DNA from 2 places in the Streptomyces sp. NPDC001219 genome. Region 2 is predicted to be linked to the other one. Evidence: riboswitches for the same ligand, from Rfam matches in the RefSeq annotation. Region 2 holds a riboswitch; the other holds the start of a gene.
What was found. Region 2 has a riboswitch for ZMP and ZTP ahead of ACWC9R_RS32250 (bifunctional 5,10-methylenetetrahydrofolate dehydrogenase/5,10-methenyltetrahydrofolate cyclohydrolase). Riboswitches for the same ligand answer to the same signal wherever they lie in the genome.

Region 1: it holds a riboswitch for ZMP and ZTP, as region 2 does, so the genes downstream of both, ACWC9R_RS06560 (serine hydroxymethyltransferase) here and ACWC9R_RS32250 (bifunctional 5,10-methylenetetrahydrofolate dehydrogenase/5,10-methenyltetrahydrofolate cyclohydrolase) in region 2, are expected to answer to the same signal.

What each region holds. Positions count from the first base shown of each region.
Region 1 covers NZ_JBSFJF010000007.1:105,380-114,461, forward strand. Annotated here, with positions in the region: gene ACWC9R_RS06530 (helix-turn-helix domain-containing protein) at 1-778, opposite strand, end outside; gene ACWC9R_RS06535 (DUF6879 family protein) at 782-1,300, opposite strand; gene ACWC9R_RS06540 (hypothetical protein) at 1,281-1,544, opposite strand; gene ACWC9R_RS06545 (hypothetical protein) at 1,726-2,082, opposite strand; gene ACWC9R_RS06550 (tetratricopeptide repeat protein) at 2,273-3,628, shown strand; gene rocD (ornithine--oxo-acid transaminase) at 3,651-4,856, opposite strand; ZMP/ZTP riboswitch at 4,987-5,078, shown strand; gene ACWC9R_RS06560 (serine hydroxymethyltransferase) at 5,121-6,392, shown strand; gene ACWC9R_RS06565 (cytochrome P450 family protein) at 6,485-7,816, opposite strand; gene trpS (tryptophan--tRNA ligase) at 8,237-9,082, shown strand, end outside.
Region 2 covers NZ_JBSFJF010000079.1:1,411-10,492, reverse strand. Annotated here, with positions in the region: gene ACWC9R_RS32280 (trans-sulfuration enzyme family protein) at 1-983, shown strand, start outside; gene ACWC9R_RS32275 (benzoate/H(+) symporter BenE family transporter) at 980-2,278, shown strand; gene ACWC9R_RS32270 (SPFH domain-containing protein) at 2,397-3,641, opposite strand; gene ACWC9R_RS32265 (hypothetical protein) at 3,753-3,974, opposite strand; gene ACWC9R_RS32260 (hypothetical protein) at 4,106-4,426, opposite strand; gene ACWC9R_RS32255 (hypothetical protein) at 4,589-5,542, shown strand; ZMP/ZTP riboswitch at 5,639-5,726, shown strand; gene ACWC9R_RS32250 (bifunctional 5,10-methylenetetrahydrofolate dehydrogenase/5,10-methenyltetrahydrofolate cyclohydrolase) at 5,748-6,602, shown strand; gene ACWC9R_RS32245 (NADH:flavin oxidoreductase) at 6,618-7,739, opposite strand; gene ACWC9R_RS32240 (NAD(P)/FAD-dependent oxidoreductase) at 7,881-9,053, opposite strand; gene ACWC9R_RS32235 (bifunctional 3-phenylpropionate/cinnamic acid dioxygenase ferredoxin subunit) at 9,050-9,082, opposite strand, start outside.

The sequences.
Region 1 (9,082 bases), on a different contig from region 2:
GCATGGCGAACGTGTCGGCGTAGGCGCCAACTTCACTGGGCTGTGTGAGCGTGAGATGGCCCGAGATAAGCTCTACGTTGACCTGAGCCCTGTCGAAGATCCAGAACCCTTCCACCGGCATACGGGTCCGGCCGGTCCTGGCCGGGATCACTCCGAGACTCACGTTGGGCAACGTGCCGACCATCAGTAGGTGCTCAAGCTGCTCCGTCTGCGTCTCGGTGTTGCCAAGACCGTTGTGCAACACCGATTCCTCAACCAGGAAGGCGAACCGCTTCTGCCCTTCGTACAGGACCCGCTGACGGTCCATACGGGCGGCGACCGCATCGGCTACGTCATCAATAGCGACCCGCCTTCGCTGGACGGCTCGCAGGACGTCTTCCGTATAGCCGTGGGTCTGGAGCAGTCCGGGCACAAGCCATGACGCATAGCTCCGGAACCAACGGGTGCGCGTGAACAGCGGCAGCTGCTCTTCCTGCGCACGCTTGAGACCCCTCCGCTCCATCCGGCGCCAGTCGATCCACATCCCCTCGACTGCCCGCAGCGAGGCGATAAGGTCCTGCGCCTGATCCTCCGCGCTGCACGCCTGGCACCAAGCCAGAATGTCGTCAGCAGAGGGTGAGGTCTTGGCAGTGGCGATGCGGGACACCTTGGACGGGTGCCAGCCACATGCCGCAGCCAGCTGTTTACCTTCCAGCCCGGCGTCGCGGCACATCTCGCGAAGACGATCCGCGAGAACCTTCCGGGCCGCCTGGACGCTGGATGATGACGAAACTGCCATGGGTCAGACGAGCTTGTACTCCTCATGCGGCGTAGCTCGGTCCCACACCGCTTCGAATGCCGAACTGACCATATTCACCACAGCAGGTTCAGTGCACCACTCTCGATCAGCTACCTCACCGACACCGGAGAAATAGGTGAACAGCACGGAGGCCCCGTCGAACATCCACAGGTCAGTACCAGGCAGTGGAACGTCAGCAGCCCTACGTCGGGGCAGCCAGCGGACCAGCTCTCCTGCTGCCACGTTGGCGAACGTCAGATCGTGCTCATACTTGATGTAGTCGGTAACCGGCTCCGAGACGATGCGGGCTCGCCGTATGACGACTCCGCGCCTGGTGGTCTCAGTCACCAGGTCGCCCCACGCTCCCCAGTAGTCCGGCAGCTTCGCCGGGTCGTTGTCGTACCGGTGCCCTGATCTCCAACGCGCGTATTCCGGGTCATCCGGCGTGTAGATGTCCCGCATCTCCAAGTGCACCGCGGAGTGCTGCGCCCTGGCGAGCCCTTCACGTACGGGGTGCTTCACCGTCTCCAACCTCCGGTCGGGGGATGTACTGGAGCATCACGGCCGGCAGCCGGATGATCGCCTCGTGGTCCGGCACGTCCGTGGAGTGGCCGGGGATCGAACCGATCTCCTGGCACGCTGTGACCTCGTCGTCTGTGGCCTTGTAGGACTGGATCAGCAGATCTCCGCTGTCCTTGTCGAGCCAGATGGTTGGAGAGTCGTCAACTGGCGTGTTCGGGATGATCCCTAAGAAACGCAGCTGCATGCCGTCCTCCCCTGTCGACGTGATTGCGCCTGATTGCACGACCATCACCCTGCCGGGACAGGCCGTCAAGAGGGCATTGGAGCCAAGCGGAACCAGCCCAGGAACGACCGCCGCCCCCGCAGCTTCCCGCCGGCTGGGCTCGTCCCGCCGGTGCCGCGGCGTGCGCGGTCAGTGCCCCGCCTCATCCGAACGACTCCGCCGGAAGCCGGGGCCCGTCGCCGTCGGCGTCGTCCGGGGCGTCGTGGCCGAGGGCGGTCAGGCGCCCGCCCCGGCTCTTGGCCACCCGGCGCACATCGGCGAGGCTTGCGGTCAATTCAACGGCCAGTAGGTGCAGTTCACCGGGCGTCCACGCCCGTGCGGCAAGCACTCGGCGGGCCTCGTCGATGAGATCGTCGGCCGAACTGAGCTGCTCCTCCTCCATCCGGTCGGCGATGCGGGAGACGTATCCGGTCCCGTCTCCCGCCAGGAAGCACGGTTTCCCGTCCGGGCCGGTCCACGGCAGCAGCCGGACGAAGACCCTCGCTGTAGCGTCGGGCATGTCGTCACTCCCTTGCAGTTGGTGGCCACGCCCCCGGGCCGTCCACCACGGTCGCGGGGGTCCTCTCCGTCTTGCGAGGAGGGCCTTCCTCGCTCTGGGCAACCGGTCCGCTACGCCCAGCGGTACGGTGGCGGTGGAAGCGGCTTTTAAGAGCTTTAAGCGCTCGCGCACATCGGGGAGTTGAGGGCTAGTGGGCACTCGGGAACCGAACCGGCACCTGGAACGGCTCTATCGGCAGACCGGCTGGACGCTGCGGCAGTTCGTCCAGGCCGTGAACCGCATCGGCACCGAGCGGGGAACCCCGCTCAAGTACCGCGAGCCGTCGGCCCATCAGTGGTGCCAGGGGCACCTGCCGAAGGAGCAGGCCAGACCGCTGATCGTGGAGGCCCTGGCGCGGAAGCTGGGACGTCCGGTCACGCATGCCGAGGCCGGATTTCCCGCACCGGTCAGTAGCTCGTACGCCACTCCGAGCGCGGTGGAAGGGCTGATCGATCTCGGTAGGGGAGACATGGACCCCTCACGTCGCAGCGTTCTCGGTATAGGGCTCTTTTCCGTTGCGCTGACCGTGCCCAATTGGCCGGACGTGGTGGGGCGAATGGAAGCCGTTCAAACCGGCCGAACTCCGCGCATCGGCATGCCAGAGGTCGACATGGTCATTGCCATGACCGAACGGGTCTCGGAACTGGATGACCAATTCGGCGGACGGCACGCTCGCCCGATGGCGGCGGCCTTTCTCGTCAATACGGTGGCTCCGTACCTACGGGCCGAGGCGCCCGAATCGGTGCGCAAGGCAATGCTGTCGGCAGCCTCCGACCTGTGCTATCTCACCGGATACATGGCTGTGGACGAGGGGGTGGAGGGACTGGGGCAGAAGTACTACCTGAAGGCATTGGAACTGGCCGGAGCCTCTGAGGACCACCTCACGTATTGCACGACACTGCGGGGTATGAGCGTGCAGGCAGTTGACCTGGGGCACGGTCGTGAAGCCATGCGACTGGCCGATGCCGCCGCCGCTGCCTCTCCGCACGCGGGTCCCCGTATGCTCGCCTTTCTTGCGGGCCAGCAGGCACATGCCGCTGCGCAAACAGGAGACCGCCACAAGGCCCTGGCCCATCTCAACGAGGCCGAAATCTCCATGGAAAAGGCCGAGGCGCGAGCGAAAGCCTTTGGGTCCTATGACCCCTCGTCTCTGCACTACCACATCAGCCACGTTCGCCACGAGCTGGGAGATCTTCCCGGAGCCGTTGCGGCGATGCGGGAATCGGACAGGTTGTGTTACGACATCTACCGCCGGTCCCGGGTGAAGGAACGGGCCACCCTCGCCGAGTTCCAACTTGAGGTGGGGCACCTGGAAGCGGCCTGTGCGACATGGAATGAAGCGCTGGACGAATATCCCCTGGTGCAAAGCGGGAGGGTCGACCGGCGCGTGGGGAAGATGTTCAACCTCATCCGCCCCCACCTCAAGAACCACGCCGCCCGGGAACTCCACGAACGTGCCCGGCTCGTCACCCCGGCCTCACTCCAGGCCCGGCCAGGCCACGCCTAGGAGGTCGGGGCGCGCCGCACCCCTACCCCTCCAGCACCCCCCGCAGCCGCCCCAGCCCCCAGTCCAGGTCCTCCTTGCTGATGACCAGTGGCGGTGCGAGGCGGATCGTTGAGCCGTGGGTGTCCTTGACCAGGACTCCGCGGGCCATCAGCTGCTCGGAGATCTGCCGGCCCGTGCCGCGTGACGGGTTGATGTCCACCCCGGCCCACAGCCCGCGGCCGCGCACCGCGTCCACCGCGCCGCCGGCCAGCAGCTGTCCCAGTTCGCTGTGCAGATGCTCGCCCAGTTCCAGGGCCTGCTGCTGGAACTCGCCGGTCCGCAGCATCGCGATGACCTCCAGTGCCACCGCGCAGGCGAGCGGGTTCCCGCCGAACGTCGAGCCGTGCTCGCCGGGCGCGTACACCCCGAGCACCTCACGGGACGACACCACCGCCGACACCGGCACCACACCGCCGCCCAGCGCCTTGCCCAGCACGTACATGTCGGGCACCACGCCCTCGTGCTCACAGGCGAAGGTCCGGCCGGTGCGGCCCAGCCCGGACTGGATCTCGTCGGCGATGAACAGCACGTTCCGGCTGCGGGTCAGCTCCCGTACGCCCGGCAGATAGCCCGGCGGCGGTACCAGCACGCCCGCCTCGCCCTGGACCGGCTCCAGCAGTACCGCGACCGTGTCGGCGTCGACGGCGGCCTCCAGGGCGGCGAGGTCGCCGTACGGGACGATCTCGAAGCCGGGGGTGTACGGGCCGAAGCCGGCGCGCGCCTCGGGGTCGGTGGAGAAGGAGACGATGGTGGTCGTCCGGCCGTGGAAGTTGTTGTCGGCGACGATGATCTTCGCCCGCCCGTCCGGTACACCCTTGACCTGGTAGCCCCACTTACGGGCCGTCTTCACCGCCGTCTCGACCGCCTCGGCGCCGGTGTTCATCGGGAGCACCAGCTCCATCCCGCACAGCTCCGCCAACTGGGTGCAGAAGTCGGCGAACCGGTCGTGGTGGAAGGCGCGTGAGGTGAGCGTGACCCGCTCCAGCTGGGCCCTGGCCGCGTCGAGCAGCCGGCGGTTGCCGTGCCCGAAGTTCAGCGCGGAGTACCCGGCGAGCATGTCGAGGTAGCGGCGGCCGGTCACATCCGTCACCCAGGCACCCTCGGCGGTGGCCACGACGACGGGCAGCGGGTGGTAGTTGTGCGCGCTGTGGGCTTCGGCGGCGGCGATATAGCGTTCCGTGGACGTCACCGGTGGCTCCGTTCGGTAGGCCGTGCGGGGCGCGGGCCCTGCCGCGTCCCTCTCCATTGTCGCGCCCGCCCGGACCGCCCGGCCTGCGAAGATCCGCCGGACAGGGCCCCGCGGGTGTCCTAGACTCTGCGGTGCGCATCGCGACTGGCGTACGGGGAAGCGACCTCGAGGAAGCGGTGCGCGGCAACCATCACGAGGTGCCGCCCCGCCTGGGCACCCCGGGACCACGACCGGAAACACCGATCGACCGCCCCGGAGGACGCCATGTCACTGCGCCTTTCCCATCCCGCGCTGAGCGCCGCCGACCCCGAACTGGCCGCGCTGGTCGGCGCCGAGGAGCAGCTCCAGGCCGACACGCTGCGACTGATCCCCAGCGAGAACTACGTCTCCGCCGCCGTCCTGGAAGCCACCGGCACCGTCCTCCAGAACAAGTACAGCGAGGGGTACGCGGGCCGTCGCTACTACGAAGGCCAGCAGAACATCGACCGCGTCGAGACGCTGGCCGTCGAGCGCGCCAAGGCCGTCTTCGGTGTGGAGCACGCCAACGTCCAGCCGTACTCCGGCTCGCCCGCCAACCTCGCCGCCTACCTCGCCTTCGCCGAGCCCGGCGACACCGTGCTGGGCATGGCGCTGCCGATGGGCGGCCACCTCACGCACGGCTGGGGCGTCTCGGCGACCGGCACGTGGTTCCGCGGGGTGCAGTACGGCGTGCGCCCGGACACCGCGCTGATCGACTTCGACGAGGTGCGCGACCTCGCCCGCAAGGAACGGCCGAAGATCATCTTCTGTGGCGGTACGGCCGTCCCGCGCACCATCGACTTCGCCGCCTTCGGCGAGATCGCACGGGAGGTCGACGCCGTACTCGTCGCGGACATCGCGCACATCGCCGGGCTGATCGCGGGCGGCGCCCACCCCTCGCCGGTGCCGCACGCGGACGTCATCTCCACCACCACCCACAAGACCCTGCGCGGCCCGCGCGGCGCGATGCTGATGTCCCGGGCGAGCCACGCCAAGGCCGTCGACAAGGCCGTCTTCCCCGGCCTCCAGGGCGGCCCGCACAACCACACCACCGCCGCCATCGCGGTCGCGCTGCGCGAGGCGGCCGCCCCGTCCTTCCGTGACTACGCGCACGCCGTCGTCGCCAACGCCAAGGCGCTCGCCGAGGCGCTGCTGGCCCGCGGCTACGACCTGGTCTCCGGCGGCACCGACAACCACCTGGTGCTGATCGACCTCACCTCCAAGGACGTCCCGGGCAAGGTCGCGGCGAAGGCCCTGGACCGGGCCGGCATCGTCGTCAACTACAACACCGTCCCCTTCGACCCCCGGAAGCCCTTCGATCCCTCCGGCATCCGCATCGGCACCCCGTCCCTCACCTCCCGCGGACTGGGCACGGACCGGATGCCGCTGGTCGCCGACTGGATCGACCGCAGCGTCCGGGCCGCGGCGAAGGGCGACGAGGAGGCACTGACGGTGATCCGCGGCGAGGTCGCGGAGCTGATGGCCGGCTACCCGGCACCGGGTCTGCCGACCGCCTGACCGCGGGGAGCCGCAGGCTTCTCGCAGATTCACCGGGCCACCGGCTGACCGGCTCACCCGCTCACCGGCTCCCCGCGCCCCCGCGCCCGGGGTCAGCCGGTGAGCCGGACCGGCAGCACGCCGGTGCTGTTGCCGACGAAGCTCTGGTGCGGCGGCAGCTCCGCGTCCGGGACGGCGAGGTCCAGCGCCGGATAGCGGGTGAAGAGCGCCTCCAGCGCGACCGTCGCCTCCAGCCGGGCCAGCGGCGCGCCCAGGCAGTAGTGCGGCCCGTGACCGAAGGAGAGGTGCCGGGCGGCGGGCCGCCGGGTGACGTCGAACCGGTCCGCGTCGGGCCCGTACGCCTCCGGGTCCCGCCCGGCCGCGGAGTAGGAGGCCAGCATCGGGGTGCCGCGCGGCACGACCGTACCGCCCAGCTCCAGGTCCCGGACCGGATAGCGGAACGGGAAGTGGGCGACCGGGCTGTCGTGCCGCAACGTCTCCTCGACCACGTCGTCCCAGGTCGCCCGCCCGGCCCGGACCAGCTCCAGCTGCGCGCGGTCGGTGCACAGGGCCCGCACCGCGTTGGTGATCAGATTGAGCGTGGTCTCATGCCCGGCGATGATCATCAGCAGCAGGGTGCCGACCAGCTCCCGGGCGCTCAGCCGGTCGCCGTCCTCCTCCTGGGCGGCGAGCAGCGCACTGGTCAGATCGTCCCCGGGGTCCGCCCGCCGGGCCTCGGCGACCTGCCCGAGGACGGCGGTGATCTCCCGGTTGGCCGCCTGCACCTCGGCCGCCGTGCCGGTGGTGCCCACGATCACGTTCGACAGCTCGTGCAGCCGGTCGCGTAACGCGGCTTCCACGCCCAGCAGTTCGCAGATCACGCCCATCGGCAGCGGATAGGCGAAGTGCCGGCGCAGATCCACCGTGCCGTCCGCCGCTGCGGTGCCCGGCAGCCCGTCCAGCAGCCCGGCGGTCAGCTCCACCACCCGGGGCCGCAGGGCCGCCACCCGCCGCGCCGTGAACACCTGGGTCACCAGGCCGCGCAGCCGCCGGTGGTCCGCGCCGTCGGCCGTGGTCATCCCGTCGACGGTGGCGAAGGTGGTGAGCGGCCAGCCGGGCGGCACCGTGCCGTCGTGCAGCGCCGTGAAGTGGCGGGCGTTCTTGGCGACTTCGGGGTGCGCCAGCACCTCGCGGAGCACCGCATGACGGGTGACGGCCACCGCCGGCACCTCCCCGGGCAGCAGCACGGGAACCACCGCCCCGGCCTCCCGCAGCACCGCATCGGCCGCGGCCCGCCCGGCGCCCCCGGGGGCGAGCCGGTGCGCCGCCTCGCCCCCGGGGCGCGCGGGGCAGGAGGCGCCGGGCTGGGGGAGGGGAGCGGGGGCGGCGAGGCGGGAGTCGTCGGCGATCGGCTGTCCGTCGGAGATCGGCTGTCCGTCGGTCATCAGCGGTCCTCACAGATCGGTGGCGGTGATCGGTGGCGGTGATCCGGGGCGGTTGATCCGGGCGGTGCGGGAGGCATGATCCGGGCGGTGCAGGAGCCGTGGGCACGGGGCCCATGCGAGCGGACCATGGTGCCGGGGCCGCGTACGGCGCTGCCGCGCGGCCACGACAGGTCCACGATTCCAGCTCCCGGCCGCCCCGAACAGGCCGCCGCGAAGAGGCACCGCGGCGCAGACGGCAGCGGCCCGTCGGGAGGGCCCGCCACGCCGTCGGGAGGGACCCGCCACGCCACGGCCCACCGGGACGGTCGCCGTGCGCGCCACCACGCGCCGTTGCCCTCTCCCCGACCTGAGACAATCAATGACATGGCTCTCGATCGCCCGCCCGTCGCCCACCACCACCCCCAGGGGAATGGCTCCGCCATGCAGCAACGTCCGCGTGTGCTCTCCGGCATTCAGCCCACCGCCGGCTCCTTCCACCTCGGCAATTACCTCGGTGCGGTACGCCAGTGGGTGGCGCTCCAGGAGTCCCACGACGCCTTCTACATGGTGGTCGACCTGCATGCGATCACCGTTCCGCAGGACCCGGCGGAGCTCCGCGGCAACACCCGGATCGCGGCCGCCCAGCTGCTGGCCGCCGGGCTCGACCCGGAGCGCTGCACGCTCTTCATCCAGAGCCATGTGCCCGAGCACGCCCAGCTCGGCTGGGTCATGAACTGCCTCACCGGCTTCGGCGAGGCGTCCCGTATGACCCAGTTCAAGGACAAGTCCGCCAAGCAGGGCGCCGACCGCACCTCCGTCGGCCTGTTCACGTACCCGATCCTGCAGATCGCCGACATCCTGCTCTACCAGGCCCACCAGGTCCCGGTCGGCGAGGACCAGCGCCAGCACATCGAGCTGACCCGCGACCTCGCCGAGCGCTTCAACAGCCGCTACGGCGACACCTTCACGATGCCCGCGCCGTACATCCTCAAGGAGACGGCGAAGATCTACGACCTGCAGGACCCGTCGGCCAAGATGAGCAAGTCGGCCGCGAGCCCCAAGGGCCTGATCAACCTCCTCGACGAGCCGAAGGTCTCCGCGAAGAAGGTCAAGAGCGCGGTCACGGACACCGACACCGTGATCCGCTACGACGCCGAGAACAAGCCCGGCGTCTCCAACCTCCTCACCATCTACTCCACCCTCACCGGCACCACGATCGCGGAGCTGGAGCAGCAGTACGAGGGCAAGATGTACGGCGCGCTCAAGACCGATCTCGCCGAGGTGATG
Region 2 (9,082 bases):
TGGCGGGCCTGGAGGGCGGCTCGGACGCGCTGGTCTTCTCGTCCGGCATGGCCGCCGCCACCGCCGTCTTCCAGGTCCTGCCGGCCGGTGCGCGGGTCGTGGTCCCGCAGACCATGTACTTCGGGCTCACCAAGTGGCTGCTGGAGTTCGGTCCGCAGCGCGGCCTGGAGGTCGTCCAGGCCCCCATGAACGACCTGGACGCGGTGGCGGCCGCCGTGGACGCCGCCCCGACCGCACTGGTGTGGGCGGAGTCCCCGGCGAACCCCACCTGGACGGTGACCGACATCGCCGGGTGCGCCGAGATCGCGCACCGCGCCGGTGCCCTGTTCGGCGTCGACAACACCGTTCCCACCCCGGTGCACTCCCGGCCGTTCGCGCTGGGCGCGGACCTGATCATGCATTCCGGCACCAAGTACCTCAACGGCCACACCGACGTCGTGGCCGGACTGCTCGTCAAGGCGTCCGGGAGCAGCGAGGCCCGGGACGCGGTCTGGGAGCGGCTGCGGCTGCACCGCCGGCTGACCGGCCCGATACTCGGCCCCATGGAGACCTACCTCCTGATGCGCGGCATACGGACGCTCTTCCCGCGGATGCGCCAGATCTCGGAGACCGCGATGGCCGTGGCGGAGCACTTCGCCGAGCACCCGCGCATCCGGCGGGTGGCCTACCCGGGGCTCGCCACCGACCCGGGGCACGAGGTCGCCGCGCGGCAGATGACGGGCGGCTTCTCCGGCATGCTCTCGCTGCACGTCGAGGGCGAGTGGCAGCAGTCCCTGCGGACCGCGAACCACTGCGAACTCTTCATCCGTGCCACCTCGTTGGGCGGTGTGGAGAGTCTGGTCGAACACCGCTACACCTTCGAAGGACCGGGTAGTACCTCGCCGAAGGACATGCTGCGGCTGTCCATAGGTCTGGAGAGCCCCGCAGACCTTGTCGCCGACCTCGAACAGGCCCTGGAAAAGGCCGTGAAGGAAGACCGTTGAGTTCCAAGACACCCACGCCCCACCCCGACGCCGCACCGCCGGGTTCCGCGCCACCGGAGCCCGCGGACGCGGCGGCCGGGTCCCCGGCACCCGGGCCGGGCACCCGGCCCGGGCTGTTCCGTGACGCCTCGCTGTCCGCGGTACTGGCGGGCTTCGTCGCCGTCGTCGTCTCCTACTCGGGCCCGCTCGTCATCGTGCTCGCGGCCGCGTCCGCCGGGCATCTGAACACCGCACAGACCAGCTCCTGGGTGTGGGCCATCTCCATCGGCAGCGGGCTCACCTGCATCGGGCTGAGCCTGCGCACCAAGATGCCGGTGATCACCGCATGGTCGACCCCGGGCGCGGCCCTGCTGGTCACCAGCCTCGGGGCGTACTCCTACGCGGAGGCCATCGGCGCGTTCATCGTCACCGGTCTCGTGATCACCCTGGTCGGCCTGACCGGGGTGTTCGGGTGGCTGATGCGGCAGGTGCCCACCGCCGTGGTCTCCGCGATGCTCGCCGGCATCCTCTTCTCCTTCGGCACCGGCGTGTTCACCTCCCTCAAGACCGCCCCGCTGATCGCCGGTTCGGTGCTGCTCGCCTACCTCCTGGCCAAGCGCTGGCTGCCCCGGTACGCCGTCCTGGTCGCCCTGGCGGCGGGCGTCGTGGCCAGCGCGGCCGGCTCCCGGCTGCACATCCAGCTGGACCGGATCGAGCTGGCCAAGCCGGTGCTGACGACCCCGGAGTTCTCGGTCGCCTCCCTCATCGGCATCGCGGTGCCGATGATCCTGGCGACGCTCGCCTCGCAGAACGCGCCGGGCATGGCCGTGCTCAGCGCGTCCGGCTACGAGCCCAAGGACCGCCTCCTGATCGGCTCCACGGGCCTGGTGTCCACGGTGCTGGCCCCGTTCGGCTCCCACGCCATCAACCTCGCGGCGATCACCGCCGCCATCTGCACCGGCCCCGAGTCGCACCGCGACCCGAAGCGTCGCTATGTGGCCGGAGTCTCCTGCGGAGCGTTCTACCTCCTCATCGGGGCCTTCGGCTCCACCCTGGTGGTCCTCTTCGCCGGCCTGCCCAAGGAACTGGTGGCGGCGGTCGCCGGAGTGGCCCTGCTCGGCGCGCTGGCCGGCGGCCTGACCGGCGCGGTGAAGGAGGAGAAGGACCGCGAGGCGGCCCTGATCACCTTCCTCGCCACCGCCTCCGGCGTCACCCTCTTCGGCATCGGATCGGCCTTCTGGGGACTGCTGTTCGGCGTCATCGCCCACTTCGTCCTGACCCGCGGACGCCGTACGACCACCGAACCCGCCAAGTAACCGATCTGGCCGGGACAGCCACGTGCCCGGGGCCCGCAGGGGCCGCCGGGCACCTCTGGGTCTACGGCGGCCCGTGCCGGTCGTGATCCACCGAGGGCCGGCCCCGCCCGGCCCCTGCTCAGCTCGACCCGGCCCCCGACCCGGCGCCGTCCTGCTTCAGCCTTGTCACCTTCCGGGGCAGTGGGCCCGTGCCGTCGGCCGGTGGGGGAGTGGCGGCGGGGGTGGAAGTGGCGGGTTTCAGGCCGTTGAGGATGGCCAGGCCCTGGCCGATGATGCCGGAGACGATCTCGTTGATTCCGTCGGTGCCGTTGAGGACGGTCAGCTGGGTGCCGGAGAGGCCCTCGGCGGCGGATTCGGCGAGGGCGGGGAGGTTTTCGACGGTGCGGTTGGCGGCGATCAGTTCCTGGTTGCCGTCCCGCAGCGAGCCCGCGAGGGCCATGTTGGCGTCGGCGCGCGCCTGGGCGACGGTGCGTTCGGTGTACGCGCGGGCGTCCGCCTCGTAGCGGACCTGGTCACGCTGTGCCTCCGCCAGGGTGCGCAGCCGGTACGCCTCGGCGTCCGCGGGGCGGCGTACCTCGGCCTCCAGCCGCTGGGCGGCGAGCGAGGCCTGCCGCTCGGCCAGCGCGGTCTGCTCCTCGATGACCTCCTGAGAGGCCCTGGCCTGGGAGAGCGGGCCGGCCTGTGCGGCGCGGGCGTTGGACTGCTCGGTCTCGGCGAGGAAACCGGCCCGCTTGATCGCGGTGTCCCGCTCGTACTCCGCCTTCAACGCGGCCGCCTGCTGCTCGCGTTCGGTCGCCTCCTGGTCGGCCTTGGCCTGCGCGATCCGGGCCGTGCTGGCCACCGCGGCGGCGTGCGGTGCGGCGAGATTGGTGATGTAGCCGGAGGTGTCGGCGATCTCCTGGATCTGCAGCGCGTCGACGACGATGCCGAGCTTCTCCATCTCGGAGTGGCTGCCGTCCTTGACCTCCTGGGCGACCCGGTCCCGCTCCCGGATGATCTGCTCGACGGTCAGTCCGCCGACGATCGAGCGCAGATGACCGGCGAAGATCCTGCCGACCAGCTCTTCCATGGTGGCCTGCTCGGAGAGGAACCGGCGCGCGGCGTTGGCGATGGACGTCTGGTCGTCCCCGACCTTGAAGACGGCGACCGCCCGGACACCGAGCCGGATGCCCTGCTGGGTGACGCAGTCCTCGGAGATCTCCGCCTCCCGCAGCGACAGCGACAGCACACTCGCCTTCTGTTTGACGGGCATGACCCAGCAGCCATGGCCGGTCACGATACGGAATTGGGCGTCCCCGGTCCGGCGCTTCGAGCCGGAGATCAACAGCGCCTCGTTCGGCGCCGGAACATGCCAGAACAACATCGAAGGCTCCTGGTCCGATGCGACCTGCCTCGGGGGTGGGGTGCGGGGGCGGCCGCGGGAAAAGGGAGTGCTCAGGTGACCGGACACGGTGCGCGGGACGGCCGGCCGGGGTCACGCGGGCAGTGGCGCGACGATCACCGATCGCGCCGAGGTGTGATCCACCACGATGACCTGCGTGTGCCGGGCGATGGGCTCGCGGGACCAGGCGGCGAAGGCCTCGGTGCCGCCGCGTACGGGCAGCAGCACCTCTCCCGGGCCGTCGGCCGGGATGGAGACGGTCACCCGCCCGATCACCCCGATCGGGCTGAAGTCCGTCTCATCCGTCGCGCTCACCCGGGCTCCGTCACTGGTCAAAGCCGCTGTCGGCGCAGCCGCCGGACAGCGGGAAATCCTCGACAACTCAACGGTACTCCGGCGCGGGTGCCGCTCGCGCCGGCCGGGGCGGCAGCCGCCGCGGACCCGGTTCAGGCGTCCAGGCGGGCGGGCCGGGCCGCCGGGACCACCGGCTTCCTCGGGGGCAGGACGTCGGGCGCGCGGTGCGGCCGCAGGGCCGTGAGGGCGATCTCCGTCTCCTCCATCAGCGCACGGTAGGAGACCAGGCGCTGCCACTCGGGATCGGCGACCCCGGGCACCGTGGCGGCGCGCTCGGTCCACTGCTTCACCAGCCCGGCGAACACCGGTGTCTGCCTGATGACCTCCGCGGTGATCCACCGTGGCATCTGCCCGGGGCGGGGGAGGGACGTCTGTCCGTGACCTGCGACGGTGCCGGAAGAGGGGACGCTCATGGCCGTAGAAACGATTCTTCGACGCTGGGGTCACTGCGTACTTTCGCAGCCGGCCGTACGTCCGCCCGGCAGACAGGGACGCCTCTCCATCGAATATCACCCTATGCAGTGATCTATAGCCGGGAACCAGTCCAATCCGGACGACGGGCCGTTGTCGCAGTCATGGAACCGAGGGAGTTGTGGGAGCGCCACGCGGTACTCGCACAGGCGTTTTGCAGCAGCGATGACGAGGTCCGCCGTACGCAGGGGCTCCTCGACGAGGCCGAGGCGCGCCGTTCGCGGACCCTCGCCGCCTTCGCCGTGACCGTGGGCAGCGACGCGGTGGTGGCGGACCTGCTCGGCCTGGACGAACGCGAAGTGCGGCTGGCCCGGAGGACGGTGGGCAAGGACGATGCCCGCGCGGTCGCCAAGAGCCTGCTCTCCCAGCCCGCTTCCGAGCAGCCCGCCGCCCCGCAGCCGGCCCCCGCGGAGCAGCCCGCGCCACAGCACCCCGTGCCCCCACCCCCGGCGCCGCAGCCCGCGCAGGAGGCGGCCCCGCAGCCGGCCGCCCCGGCTCCCGCGCCGCCCTCGCAGGCGGGCCCGGCGGCCGCGCCCCAGCCCACCGAACCGGCCTGGGCGCCGGCCCTCGACGCCGTCCTGATGAGCAGCTGGCACAGCGGAGTGGACCTCACCGCCCTGGCCCATGAACTCGGCCTCGACGTACGGCTCCTGGTGGCCCGCGCACAACAGCTGTCCGCCGAGAGCCGCACGGTGCACGCCCGCTCGTCGGACCGCACCGGACGGCACCGCCGGATGGCCAACCTCCCGCCCACGCCCCAGCCGGAGGCCTCCCCGCCGGTCTGGCGCGAGCGACCGCAGCAGTACCCACGGGAGCACTACGAGCAGGAGCCCTGGAAGCAGCAGCCGTACCAGAACTACGCCGGGCAGCAGGAGTACCAGGACTACCGGGGCTACGAGGAACAGCAGCAGTACCAGCCGCCGGGCCAGCCCATGTGGGACGCCAATGCCATCACCGCCGCCCAGCACGACTGGGACGGCATCCTCAGCCAGTGGGAGGCCTCCGCCGCGCCCCAACCGCCGCTCTCCGCACCCGGCCAGGGAGGGGCGGGCGGCTGAGGGGACGCCGACGGGCGCCGGGGCGGGCCCGGCCTGCCGGGTGGCTGCCGTGGCCGATGTGCCCCTGGGCGGACCGTGCGGCGTCGATTAGGGTGGGCGCCGAGCCGTGACTGGCGCTGGGGTGGAGTACCACCGGGGAGCGGCTCGGCCTCCATGGTCCGTGCCGCGCGCCTGGGCGATCCACCACGACGCTCAGGAGCAGCCCATGTCCCCCGAAGCCCGCCTCATGGACGGCCGCGCCCTCGCCCGCGACCTCGTCGGACAGGCCGCCCGGCGCGCGGCGGAACTCACCGGACGGACCGGCACGGCCCCGTGTCTGGCGACCGTACTCGTGGGCGACGACCCCGCCTCGGTGACCTATGTCCGGATGAAGCGCAACCGCTGCGCGCAGGCCGGAATCCTCTCCCGGCATGTCGCGCTGCCCGCCGCCACCACGACCGCGGAGCTGGTCGACACCCTCACCGCGCTGTCGCAGGACCCCGCCGTGCACGGCATCCTGCTCCAGCACCCGGCCGGGCCGCACATCGACGAGCGCGCCGCGTTCGAGGCGATCGCCCCGGAGAAGGACGTCGACGGGGTCACCGGCCACTCCTTCGCCGCGATGAGCTTCGGTCGGGACGGCTTCGCCTCCTGCACGCCCGGCGGCATCCTCCGGCTGCTGGATCACTACGACGTCGACCTCGCGGGCAGGCGGGCCGTCGTGGTCGGCCGCAGCGCGATCCTCGGCAGGCCGGTGGGGATGCTGCTGCTCGGCCGCGACGCCACCGTCACCTACTGCCACTCCCGCACCACCGATCTGGCGTCGGTGACCAGGGAGGCCGATGTTTTGATCGCCGCCGTCGGACGTCCCCGGTTCCTGGGTGCCGAGCACCTCAAGGCCGGGGCCGTGGTGGTGGACGCCGGCTCCAACCCGGGCAACGTCGGGGACGTGGACTTCGAGGCGGCACGCACCCGCGCCGCGCTGATCACCCCGGTTCCCGGCGGTGTCGGCCCGATGACCATCGCGACCCTGCTCACCCAGACCGTCGACGCCGCGGCCGCCCAGCTGACCGCGGGCTGACCGCGGCGCCCGGCGTCAGTTCAGCGTCCGCAGCATCGAGGCGTCGAACGGCACGAGGGCGTCGGTGCGGCCCTCGAAGATCTTGGCGGCCCACTCCGGGTCGCCGAGAAGCGCCCGCCCGATGGCGACGAGGTCGAACTCGTCCCGCTCCAGCCGGTCCAGCAGACCGTCGATACCGGCGACACCGGCCTGTTCGCCCTGGAACGTCCCGATGACCTCGTTGTCGAGACCGACCGAGCCGACGGTGAGGGTCGGCAGGCCGGAGAGCTTCTTGACCCAGCCCGCGAGGTTGAGGTCAGAGCCCTCGAATTCGGGCAGCCAGTAGCGGCGCGTCGAGCAGTGGAACGCGGTGGCACCGGCCTCCGTCAACGGGGCCACGATCGCCTGGAGTTCCTCCGGCGACTCGGCCAGGCGGGCCTGGTAGTGGTGCATCTTCCACTGGGACATCCGGAAGAGGATCGGGAAGTCCGGAGCGACCGCTGCCCGGCAGGCCGCGACGATCTCGGCGGCGAAGCGTGCGCGGGCGGCGGGGCTGCCGCCGTAGGCGTCGGTCCGCCGGTTGGTGCCCGACCACAGGAACTGGTCGATCAAGTAGCCGTGGGCGCCGTGCAGTTCGATCCCGTCGAAGCCGAGCCGCTCGGCGGCGGCCGCCGCCTCGGCGAACGCCGCGATGACGTCGTCGAGATCCCGCTGGGTCATGGCGTGCCCGGACGGGCTGTCGTCGAGGGCGATCCCGGACGGGCCGGACGGCGGGGCGTCGGGGAAGGGCGGGGCGCCCGCCTTCCGGGCCATGCCGACGTGCCACAGCTGCGGCATGATCGTCCCGCCCGCCGCGTGCACCGCGGCCACCACGCGGCCCCAGCCGTCGAGTGCGTCGGTGCCGTGGAAGCGGGGGACGGCGCCGCTGGTGCCGGCGGCGGGGTGCCGGACGTAGGTGCCCTCCGTGATGATCAGGCCGACGCCGCCGGCGGCCCGGCGCGCGTAGTAGTCCGCGACATCGGGGCCGGGGACACCGCCCGGCGAGAACTCGCGGGTCATCGGGGCCATGGCGATCCGGTTCGGCACGGTGAGGCTGCCGAGGGCGAAGGGGCGGGAGAGCGTACGGGCCGCTCGGGTGGCGGAGGCGTGGGCAGTCACGTGGAGGTCTCCTGGGCAGGGAACGCGGTCGCGGAACGCCGCCGGACGGCAGGCGTTCCGCTGTTCCGAACACCGCACGGCGGCGCCGTCATCCGCTGTCCGCTGTCTGCTGCGCCACATACGGCGCCCTCCGGCCGGAGATCAGGTGGTGGCCGGCTGGCCGTCGCGGGCGAGTTCGCGGCGCAGGCGCTGGAAGGGGCGGGGCCGGTTGAGGGCCAGGACGGCGGTGGTGCGCCCGTCGCGCTCGTACCGGGCGAGGAAGCTGCGGTCGTCGGGTGAGCCCTCGACGAGGTGCGGGGTGTCGGTGGGCAGCCGCCGGCCGGCGAACTGGATGCGCACGCCGTACTGGTCGGACCAGAAGTACGGCAGGCTGCGGTGGACCTCGACGGTGCGGCCGGCGAGCAGGTTCCGGACGGCCACCGCGGCCTGCTCGGTGGCGCCGGTCCAGTGTTCGGCGCGGACGCCGGCCGGCCTGGCGACATCGCCGGCCGCCACGATGTGCGGCTGGGGCGTGACCCCGCCCGCGTCGCAGCACACCCCGTCGTCGAGGGGGAGCCCGGAGCCTTCGAGCCAGGAGGTGTGGGGGCGCACCCCGATGCCGACGACGACCACGTCGGCGGGGAGCAGCCGGCCGTCGGTCAGCTCGACGCCGGTGACGCGGTGCCCCGCGCCGCCGTCGTGCAGACGGGCGACACCGGTGCCGGTGTGCAGGGTGACACCGTGGTCGGCGTGGAGGGCGGCGCAGATCCCGGCCATCGTGTCGCCGAGTTGGGGGACGAGGGGCAGCGGAGCGGCCTCCACCACGGTGACGTCATGGCCGAGGCGGGCGCAGGACGAGGCGACCTCGGCGCCGATGAAGCCGCCGCCGATCACCACGACCCTGACCGGTCCCCGGGTCAGCTCCGCGCGCAGTGCCCGGGCGTCCTCCAGGGTGCGCAGCGTGTGGGTGCCGGCGGGGGCCGGGCCGGGGAGGCGGCGTGGGGTGGCGCCGGTGGCGATGACCACACCGTCGGTGGTCAGGGACCGGCCGCCGTCGAGCAGCACCGCCCGTGCGCGGGTGTCGAGCCCGGTGGCCCGGGTGCCGAGCAGCCACTCGGCGTCCAGTTCGGCGGTCTCCTCGGCGTCGGCCAGGGCCAGTTGACCCTGGTCGGCGGTGGCGCCGGTGAGGAAGTCCTTGGACAGCGGCGGGCGGTCGTAGGGGCGGTGCGGTTCCTCCCCGACGATCACCAGCCGCCCGTCGTAGCCCTGGGCGCGCAGGGCCCGTGCGGCGTACAGGCCCGCCAGCGAGGCCCCGATGACGGCGACGGACTTCATGCGGCGGTGCCCTCCTCGGCGGCCGGGCG